Regions from separate parts of the Paenibacillus sp. genome, predicted to be linked through region 2. Evidence: riboswitches for the same ligand, from Rfam matches in the RefSeq annotation. Region 2 holds a riboswitch; the other holds the start of a gene.

Region 1 (5,266 bases), on a different contig from region 2:
ACGAAATGTACTATTTACTGGAAGGCGAACGCTTCTATTTCATCGAGGGAGTGACCTACAAGATTCGAAAAGGGGACCTGGTCCTGATCGCGAAATACGACGTGCACAAAACGCTCGACACCGGCGTCCCCGATCACGAACGCATGCTGATCAGCTTCCGCGAATCATTCTTGAGCCGATATGAAGATCAGCTCCCGTTCCTGCTGTCCTGCTTTCGCCCCGAGACGAAGGTGCTGCGGCTGGACCCGCTCGCACAGCGGGACGTCGAGGACACGATGGTCCGCATGCTCGCCGCCAAGGCGCAGGGCGGAACGGGCGGCGACTTGATGCTCCAGACGCTGTTCGTTCAGCTGCTCGTCGCCGTCGTCCGCGCATGCGAACAGCAGGCCGGCCAAGCGGAAACGGCGCCCGGCGCGGCCAGCCAGAAGATCGAGGACATCGTCAAATACATCAACGCGAATTACGCCCAGCCCATTTCTCAAGCCGACTTGGCGAATCGCTTCTACGTCAGCCCCTCGTATTTGAGCCGAACGTTCAGGAAAGCGACAGGATTTTCGTTCTCCGAATATGTCCAAATCGTGCGGGTCAAAGCGGCGCAGCGGCTGCTGCGGGAAAGCGGCAAGCGGATCATCGACATCGCCGAGATGTCCGGCTTCGACAGCGTTCCGCACTTCAACCGCGTCTTCAGAAAAATCATGCGCACGACGCCGAGCCAGTACCGGAAAAGCTTTGCGGGAAAGCATCCCGATTCACCCAAGCGATGAAATCCCTTCTTAATTTAGTGAAAAAAAGGTAATTGATGCTTCTGCGTCGAAAACGATTAAATATATTAAGTTGTATAATGACGCGGCGACGAAGGGCTGACTTTTCCGATGGAAAAAGTAAGAAGATGGAGCGTTCGAGTACCCAAAGAAATCATAATTACGCTGGCGCTGCTGCTGCTCCCGCTGGGGGCGACCGTCGTCGGGACAGCGCCTGCTCCTGCGGAATTCAACTTTCGCGGGGACATGGTTCCCGTCCGGGAGCTCGGGATCGACGGCAGCGTGTATTTCAGCGTGGTGGAAGGCGGCATCGTGAAAAACAGGTTCGAACGCTGGGTCTTGTACCTCTCCCACAGAGACCGAATTCGTCACCTCGAGTTTACGCCTCTCGAACGTTCCGAGGAGGAGTTGTTCGCCGAACAGATGTTTGATGAAGAGCCTTTGACGTCTGCCGTGCACGATGCCGTAGCGGCGGTTGCTCTGACCGTGGAGGACGGGAACGATGCGATTGCGAGTGGAGGGGACGCTTCCTCGAGGATCGACAATCTGCTTTCACAATTAGAGGGCTATTACGGCGATTCGCTTGGCTTGATGATCGCCCTTGGCATGTACGAAGAAGAGCAAGGTATCGACTTTTCCGGCGGAGGCGAACGATTGATCGGGGGCACCGGCGCTTTGGATCACGATGGCCGCGTCGGCTCCGTCGGCGCTTTGAAGCAAAAGTTGTTAGGGGCGGCGGATGCCGGAATCGACGTCTTTTTCATTCCGGCCGATACCGATACGTTAGGCGAGTGGGGTAACGAAGCGGAGGCGCAGCGCATTCAGCGCGAATACGGCTTGGATTTGCGGGTCGTTCCGGTAGCGACGTTGGACGACGCTATCGCTTATTTAAATCGAGAATAGGAGTTGACCGTATGACCAAGCCTTACGAAGTCTCGTATCCCGCGAAATCGATCGGCCGCATCCATCTCATTTTGCTGACCGTTGGTTTCGCGGTGAATGCGGCGACGGCTGTCTTCACCGCGATTTACGTTTACGACTTCGAAACGTATATGAACCTTTACTTCGGCATCGATCAGTCGCTCATCGTTTTCGCGACCGCGCTGTACTATGTCGTGCTCGCGACTTATTTTATTTGGCTTGTGCAAGTTCATGGATCGCTTCGCCGGCGGTACCCGGATTACCGGATTTCGAATGCCGGGGCGATCGTTCGAATGCTTCCGCTTGTGAATTTATGGGGGATCGGGAGCACGTTTTCCCAGATCGGCGGTTATTTGTATCGACGGCAAGCGGCAGCCCGCTTCGCTAAGCTCGTGCATGGTTTGATCGTTCCGCTGTATATCGTCGTTTTCGTCGGGAACTCCATCAACCGGCTGCTTCTGCGCAATCCGGAGGGAGCGAGCGATGCTCTGTATTTGACGGGAGCGGTCATCGACGTTGCGGCTATGGCCGTCTACCTGGCGATGACGCTTGCCATCGATCGCGGGCTTCGTCTGCATTACGCCGAGGCGAACGATCAGGAGTCCTCCGAACGGTCCGAACCCTTCGAGCCCTACGCAGCCTTCATAGAGCCGTCGTCCGCGGCATCTGTTCCGTCCGATCCGCGCTGATCAGGAACGCTTGGTAAGCATGCGTCGCATCGGAGGGCATCCGGTTCCTCGGCGCGGCGCTTTCAAATTCGGTATTGACAAGTCGGCGGAGCCGGTTGTATCTTTGGAAAAGAATAGCATAACGGAAACCACTAGGGGAGCCGCCGAGCGGCTGAGACAAGGAACATTCCTTGGACCCTTCGAACCTGATCTGGATCATACCAGCGTAGGAAAGTGGAGCAAGGTCCATTCGCATTGCATGTTTTGTACCGATGCCGATGAAGCCGCTCCATGGGGAGCGGCTTTTTTATGTTCTCGAGCGAGCCGGCCCCTTGGTGGATATTCCGAAACTTTTCCGAGGAGGAATGGATCATGAAATTTTCTGAACAGCTGCGGCAGGAAGCGGACCCGATTTTTCAGGCGATTTACGCTCACCCGTTTTTGCGAGGCATCGCCAACGGGCAGCTCGGCAAGGAGCAATTGGTGCATTACGTGAAGCAGGACTTCGAATATTTGAACGTGTATATGCAAATTTACGGACTGGGCATCTCCAAGTGCCGAGACCGTCGTGACATCGCTATGTTCCATGAGAAAATCGGATTTATTCTGAACAGCGAAATTCACCCGCACAACAATTTGTGCCGCGTCGCGGGCGTCGACTACGAGGATCTGCAAGGGTACCGGCTCGCGCCGACGGCGCTGCATTACACGCGCCATATGCTGACCGTGGCCCACCAAGGGACGCTCGGGGAAATTTACGCGGTGCTGCTCCCTTGCCCGTGGACGTACATCGACGCGGCGCAGCATATCGTCGACACCGTGCGCCCGGGACCGGAGCATCCGTTCTACGAGTGGATTTCGTTCTATGCGAACGACGAGATCCGCAGCGGCATGAACGAGCTCATTACGCGGCTTGACGCGTGGGCGGAGCAGGCGAACGAAGAGGAACGCGCGCGCATGCGGGAGCATTTCCTGCTGAGCTGCCAGCTGGAGTATATGTTCTTCGACATGGCGTACAAGGTCGAAGAGTGGCCTGTGGCGACGAACGACGCGTTCGTCCGTGCGTAGGGAGGAGGCGGCGCCGATGCGGGATTTTCGGCTTTACGCCATCACCGGCGAGGAGTTCCATCCGGGGCGGGACTTGTTGACCGTCATGGAGGAAGCCATACGCGGCGGCGCGGACATCGTGCAGCTGCGCGACAAGACGGGGAGCAAGCGGGACGTGCTGCGGAAAGCGCAGGCGCTGCGCGAGCTGACGCGGCGGTACGGGGCGACGTTCATCGTGAACGATCATATCGACGTGGCGCTCGCAGTCGACGCCGACGGCATTCATCTCGGGCAGGACGACCTGCCGATCGCCGAGGCGCGGCGGATCGTCGGACCAGGCAGGATTATCGGCATCTCGACGCATCGGATCGAGGAAGCGCGGGAAGCGGAGCGGGATGGCGCCGATTATATCGGCGTCGGCCCGGTGTTCCCGACGAAGACGAAGTCGGACGTCGTCGCGCCGGTGACGACGTCGTACGTGCGAGAGGTTGCGGCCGAAATCCGCATCCCGTTCGTTGCGATCGGCGGGATTAAGCTGCATAACGTCGACGAGGTGCTTCGCGCGGGGGCGACGCGCATTTGCGCCGTCAGCGAAATCGTCGGCAGCGCCGACGTCGCGGGCACGTGCCGGGCGTTCCTCGAGAAAATCGACCGAGCAGCGGAGATTGCAAGGAGGCGTTGACATGACAGAGGTTGCGCAAGGCTCTGGGACTGGACATGAGCTTGCGGCTGGGAATGAGGTAGTTTCGGAAGTGGCATTGATCGTGAACGGAGAACGCCGGACGGTGCGGGCGAAGACGATCGCCGATGTGATCGGCTTCTTCGGCCTCGAAGGCAAACCTGTCATCGTGGAAGCGGACGGCGCGATTTTGACGAAGCCGCAATGGGACGGCGCGCCGGTCCGCGACGGGATGCGGATCGAGCTCGTTCAATTCGTCGGAGGAGGGTAACGTGATGGCAGAAGATGCATTGATCATCGGTGGAAAAGCGTTGACGTCCCGTTTTTTTCTCGGCACTGGGCTGTTCCCGAATCCGTTCGTGCAGCGGGAGGCGATCCGCGCCTCGGGAGCGGAAGTGCTGACGTTCGCGATTCGGCGCGTCAATTTGGATGCGGCGGAAGACGATTCGATCCTGCAGCATTTGGAAGGCTCTTATACGTTTCTACCGAACACGTCGGGCGCTCGGACGGCGGAGGAAGCGGTCCGCATCGCCCGGCTTGCCCGAGCGTCGGGCCTGAGCGACTGGGTCAAGGTTGAAATCAGCGCCGATTCGCGCACGCTGCTGCCGGATCCGCTCGAGACGCTCCGAGCGACGGAGCAGCTCGTCAAGGAAGGCTTCACGGTGCTGCCGTATACGTCCGACGACCCGATCCTGTGCAAGCGTCTCGAGGAAGCGGGCGCGGCCGCCGTCATGCCGGGCGGCGCTCCGATCGGCACCGGGCTCGGCATTCTGAATCCGTATAACATCGGATTGATCGCCGAGCAGGCGCGCGTGCCGATCATCGTCGACGCCGGCCTCGGCTCGGCGTACGACGTCGCGCTCGCGATGGAGCTCGGCGCGGACGGCATCCTCATGAATACGCCTGTGGCGAAGGCGAAGGACCCGGTGCGCATGGCGAAGGCGATGCGCCTTGCGATCGAAGCGGGTTATTTGTCCCGTAAGGCCGGACGCATCCCGAAGAAGAAATACGCCAGCGCCAGCAGCGGGCTGGAAGAGCTTATCTCCGTTCCCGCGTCGGCCGGACTGCCGGAATGAGCCGGCGCGTCCTCGTGCTGGGCGGCGGCGTCATCGGCCTCTCCTGCGCGCTCGCCTGCCTCATGCGCGGGCACCGGGTCACGGTGCTGGAGATCGGCCGCTGCGGCGGCCAGG
Region 2 (5,266 bases):
GTACGGATGGCGCCGCCGCAGCGGCGTTAGATCGAAGAAGGCGAGCAGCGATTCCACGGCGGCCGGGTCGGGCCGCTCGAGCGAATAAGCGATTTCGTCCTCCACCGAATCGGCGACGAATTGGAACTCCGGGTTTTGGAACACGAACGCCGCGCGCGCCGCGACGTCCTCCGGGCGGCGCCCGAAGGCGCCGTCCACGACGCATTCTCCGGACGTGCGCAGCAACCGCATGATCGAGAGCAGGAGCGAGCTCTTGCCCGCGCCGTTCTTCCCCGTGACGGCGATCCAATCGCCCGGCGCCGCTTCCGCGAGCGGGGCGGCGATCACCGTGCGCCCGCCGGCGCGGTATCCCGCGAAATCGCGCAGCGCAAGCCGCGGCGCGCCTCCGGCTTCGACGAGGCTGCGCGCCCCCCCGAAGCGCGGGAACGCCTCCCATGCGCCGGGATGCCAAATGCCGTATTCGTCCAGAGCGGCGCGATGCGCCGCGAAGACGTCGGCCGGGGCGCCGTCGGCGAGAATGCGCCCTTCGGGCGTGAAGACGACGACCCGGTCGACAAAATCCAAAATGCCGTCGATCTTATGCTCGACGATCAGCACGGTTTTGTCCGCCGCCGTTCGCCGCACCGCCTCCCACACCTGCTCGGTTCCTTCGGGGTCGAGCAGCGCGGTCGGCTCGTCGAGCAGCAGCGCCTCCGGCTCGAGCGCCAGCGCGCTCGCCAGCGCGAGCCGCTGCTTCATGCCCTGCGACAGCCGCTGGATCGGCGTATGCGGATCGTCGAGATTAAGGCCGACGAGCGCCAGGTATCGGCGAATGAGCTCCGGCATCGCATCGCGCGGCACCGCGCGGTTTTCGAGCACGAACGCCAGCTCTTCGTCGACGTACGGCATGCAAAACTGCGCGTCCGGATCTTGGAACACGTAGCCCCAGCGCTCGGGCCGATGGACAGCGTCGCATTTCATCGGCAGCTCGACGGAATGGGGAACGATGCCCGTCAGCACTTGCAGGAGCGTCGATTTGCCGCAGCCGCTCGGGCCGAGGAGCAGCGCCTTCTCCCCTTGGCGGAACGAAAGGGAGAGTCCGTCGAACACGAGCGGCGCGTCGCCCGGATACTTCAGCTTCAAATTGGTGACGCCAAGCAGCGTGTGCATATCCATCGCCGGCAAAGTCACGTCAAGGCGTCGTAATCTGCGCGCGACGCCGGCCGGAGCAAGCTCGTGACGCCGGTTTTCTCGAGCGCGCCGGCGAGCAGCGACGCGAACAAGCCGGCGATCACGACGCTGCCGAGGAGCCGCAAGCCGATGAACAGGCAGTAGTTCCAGAACGTCAGCGATTCGATATAGCCGTAGTACGAATCCACGAGCAGCGAGGCGACGCCGGAGCCGATCGCGGCGAGCGAGACGACCCAGACGTTCGCGAGACGGTAGCGGAACATCGCGAAGACGAGCTCGGCGCCGAGACCCTGCATCAAGCCGTATACGAGCGTCGTGACGCCCCATTCGCCGCCGAAAAACGTTTCGACGCTGGCGGCGGCCACTTCGGCGAGGACGGCGACCCCCGGCTTGCGGATGAGGACGAACGCGAACGTCGCCGCGATGAACCACATGCCGTAAATCAGCTGTTCGGCGTGCAGCCCGAGCGGCTGGACGATGTTGTACATCGGCCCCCAAACTTTGTAGACGACCCCGAATACCGCCGCGATGACGACCGTCACCAAAATGTCCGTCAACTTCAACCGCTTCGACTGCCCGATCCCTTTTTCCATGACACCAACGCCCTTTCGAAATAAGATGATGAGTCCAATAGCATACGCGGAACGCCGAAAAAGCCTGCCGGGTATACCGGCAGGCTCGAAAAGTGCGCATCAAAAAAAGCTGCACCAATGTTCTCTACGCTGGCATTACCCAGATCAGATTCACGGTCAGCGGCATACGGCCGCAATCTCAGCCTGACTTCATCAAGCCCCCGCACATGCTATTCAACTGGTTCTACTGTATTACATCCGTTTCCAATTGACAATAACTTTTTTTCGAGGCGGCGGCGAGCCTTGGCCTCTAGAGCCTCGCAAGCCGTAGTACAATAAGGGAAAACGCCGCCCGCGCCGAGCTTCGGCGTTGCGGCGAAGGCGGACGAGGGAGGAAGGCGGACATGTCGTTTACGTTTTTGGATTATGACCGAATCTCCGGCGACGACATCGATCTGGTTATCGATTTCAAAGCGCCCGGCGACGAGCGGCTCGGCATCGTGCCGGCGTATCATTACGGCATGGTGCTGCACGGCACGTACGAGAGAGTCGGCGTGATCGATCTTCGCGTGGGGTATTCGGAAAGCTTGTATTATGGCGGCAATATCGGCTACTCCGTCCTGCCGGCGTACCGCGGACGGCGGTTCGCCGCGCAGGCGTGCCGGCTGCTGCGGCCGCTCGCGCTCGCCCACGGCATGGAGAAGCTGTACATCACGTGCAACCCGGACAACGCGCCGTCCCGCAAGACGTGCGAGTCGCTCGGGGCGCGCCTCGCGGGCATCGTCGACCTCCCCCCGGACAACGATATGTATCTAAGGGGCGAGCGCCAAAAGTGCATCTTCGAGTGGACGCTTTGAGTCTTTAAGACCGGGGCTCCCACGCCAAACGCGTCACGGCCGGCGCCGGCCGAAAGCCCAGCTTCTCGTACACCGCTTCGGCGCCGTTGCCGACCGTCACGAACAGCAGCGGCTCCGTGAAGCCGTGCAGCGCGCCGATCGCCCGTCGGATGAGCGCCGACGCGAGCCCTCGGCCCCGGCAGTGCGGCAGCACGGCGGCGAAGGCGACGAACGGCCAGCCTTCCACACGTCCGATCAAGCAAACGCCGGCGATCGCGCCGGTCCGCTTGTCGACGGCGACGGCCGACGCGCCGCGCATCGCTTCGTCGCGCTCCGCCTGCCCGAAGTGTTCCGCGAGGTACGCCGCGTATTCCTCCACCGGATCCGGGCCGGCATCCCCGGTACCGTCCGCGAACGACGCGTGCAGCATCGCCGCAAGCTCGTCGATATCTTCGCGCGCGAGAGGACGCGCGATCCATCCGTCCGGGAACGCGGCGGACGTCGATTCGGTCGGGCGCATCATGCAGCGCCTCGTCTGCGTGCGCCGGAAGCCGCAGCGCTCGAACGCCTCCAGCTGGCTGTCGAGCACGCCCCGCGCTTCGATCGAGCCGCCCGGCGGCGTGCGCGCCGCGGCGAATCGCAGCAGCGCCTCGACCGTCTCCGGCGCAAGCTTCGACGGGGGCGCGGCGAAGACGGGGCCGATCCGCCCCGCGTCGATCACGGCTCCGCCGACGCGCCGCCCCGCTTGCATTATCCAGTAGCACGGAGCTGCGGGCGGCACGGTCGTCAGCGGCGTCGTCCAGTCGCGCCGGAACCGCACGGGGTCCCAATATACGGAGCAGAAAACGGAAAACTCGCCGTGCTCGGCGGGTTCCAGCGTAAATTCCATCGCGTCGTTCGCAAGAGCCATCGTTCATCCTCCGCGCGTTTCGTTATCTCATAAAGCTCCCGCTCAGTATAGCACGAATAAGTTTCCGCCGATGGGAGATATTTCTTAATGCGTTCGACAAAACCTTCGGTCAGGAGCGATGAAAGTGGCTTTAAAGTTGGCGATCGTTTACTACAGCTCGACGGGGACGAACTATAAGCTTGCGAAGATGGCGGAGGAAGCCGGGAAGGCGAACGGCGCCGAAGTGAAGGTCATGAAGGTGCAGGAGCTGGCGCCGGAGTCGGCGATCAACGGCAACCCGCTCTGGAAGGCCCATGTCGAAGCGACGAAAGACGTTCCGGTCGTCACGCTGGACGATCTGCAGTGGGCAGACGCCGTCTTATTCAGCATGCCGACCCGTTTCGGCAACGTGCCGGCGCAGATGAAGCAGTTTTTGGACACGACCGGCGGTCTCTGGTTCCAAGGCAAGCTGATCAACAAAGTCGTCAGCGCGATGACGTCGGCGCAGAACGACCATGGCGGACAAGAGGCGACGATTTTGTCGCTGTATACGACGATGTATCATTGGGGCGCCATCATCGCGGCTCCGGGGTACACCGATCCGGTGCTCTTCACGACGGGAGGCAATCCGTACGGAACGAGCGTCACGGTCGACCAAGAAGGCAACATGACGAGGGACGTCCAGCCGGCGGTCGCGCATCAAGTGAAACGGATGCTTGAGATCGCGGCCAAAATCAACGGATAAAAAAAGCGTCACCTGTAACGAGAAGCCGCCCGGACGACGGGGCGGCTTCGTTCGTTTCCAGGAAAGATGTCACACACATATGGTATAGGCTCGGTTGTACCCCTATAATGACAGTGAGCGGAGTACGCATTCTAGGGGCGGGGGTGCAAGGATGGGCATTTTGGTATTGGGAAGCTTCATGATGGATTTGGTCGTACGCACCGAGCGCGCGCCGGCCGCGGGCGAAACGTTGATGGGCGACGGCTTCGGCAGATTTCCGGGCGGGAAAGGCGCCAATCAAGCGGTCGCGGCCGCGCGGCTCGGCGGCGTCGTCGCGATGGCGGGCAAAGTCGGGCGCGACGCGTTCGGCGACGAAGGGATGGCGGTGCTGGCGGACAACGGCGTCGATACGGCGCACATGCGAAGGGATGACGTCGAGGCGACGGGCATCGCGTTGATCGTGGTCGAACGATCCGGCCAAAATCGGATCATCATCGCGCCCGGCGCGAACATGCGATATACGACGGACGAAGCGGACGCGTTGGAAGAGGCGATCCGAGGGGCCGACATGCTCGTCATGCAGCTAGAGATCGATCTCGCCGTCGTCGAGCGCGCGGCGGCGATCGCACAGAAGCACGGCGTGCCGGTGCTGCTCAATCCGGCGCCGGCGCGCCCGCTGCCCGCGGAGCTGCTGTCGCGCGTCGCGGTGCTGACGCCGAACGAAACCGAGCTCGAGCTGCTGACGGGGATGAAGGCGGACGGAATCGAGGCGGCGCAGCGGGCTGCGCGGACGCTGATCGATCTCGGCGTGAAGCACGTCGTCGTGACGCTCGCGGAACGAGGCGCGCTCGTATGCTCCGCGGAAGGGTGCGAGCATGTGGAAGGCTTCCCGGTGACGCCGGTCGATACGGTCGCCGCGGGCGACTCGTTCAACGGCGCCCTCGCCGTGAAGCTGGCCGAAGGGGCGTCGCTGCATGATGCGGCGAAATTCGCCAACGCCGTCGGCGCACTCGCCGTGACGAAGCAGGGCGCGATTCCGTCGCTGCCGACGCTGGCGGAGGTCGAGCGGTTCTTA

What was found. Region 2 has a riboswitch for thiamine pyrophosphate ahead of VE009_RS16880 (ECF transporter S component). Riboswitches for the same ligand answer to the same signal wherever they lie in the genome.
Region 1: linked by a shared signal. The riboswitch ahead of tenA (thiaminase II) and the one ahead of VE009_RS16880 (ECF transporter S component) in region 2 are both predicted to bind thiamine pyrophosphate.

What each region holds. Positions count from the first base shown of each region.
Region 1 covers NZ_DASQNA010000041.1:241,524-246,789, forward strand. Annotated here, with positions in the region: gene VE009_RS23310 (AraC family transcriptional regulator) at 1-764, shown strand, start outside; gene VE009_RS23315 (S16 family serine protease) at 873-1,664, shown strand; gene VE009_RS23320 (hypothetical protein) at 1,676-2,371, shown strand; TPP riboswitch at 2,495-2,600, shown strand; gene tenA (thiaminase II) at 2,723-3,418, shown strand; gene thiE (thiamine phosphate synthase) at 3,435-4,079, shown strand; gene thiS (sulfur carrier protein ThiS) at 4,081-4,347, shown strand; gene VE009_RS23340 (thiazole synthase) at 4,352-5,152, shown strand; gene thiO (glycine oxidase ThiO) at 5,149-5,266, shown strand, end outside.
Region 2 covers NZ_DASQNA010000031.1:39,120-44,385, forward strand. Annotated here, with positions in the region: gene VE009_RS16875 (ABC transporter ATP-binding protein) at 1-1,149, opposite strand, end outside; gene VE009_RS16880 (ECF transporter S component) at 1,167-1,763, opposite strand; TPP riboswitch at 1,868-1,977, opposite strand; gene VE009_RS16885 (GNAT family N-acetyltransferase) at 2,147-2,599, shown strand; gene VE009_RS16890 (GNAT family N-acetyltransferase) at 2,604-3,488, opposite strand; gene wrbA (NAD(P)H:quinone oxidoreductase) at 3,613-4,212, shown strand; gene rbsK (ribokinase) at 4,364-5,266, shown strand, end outside.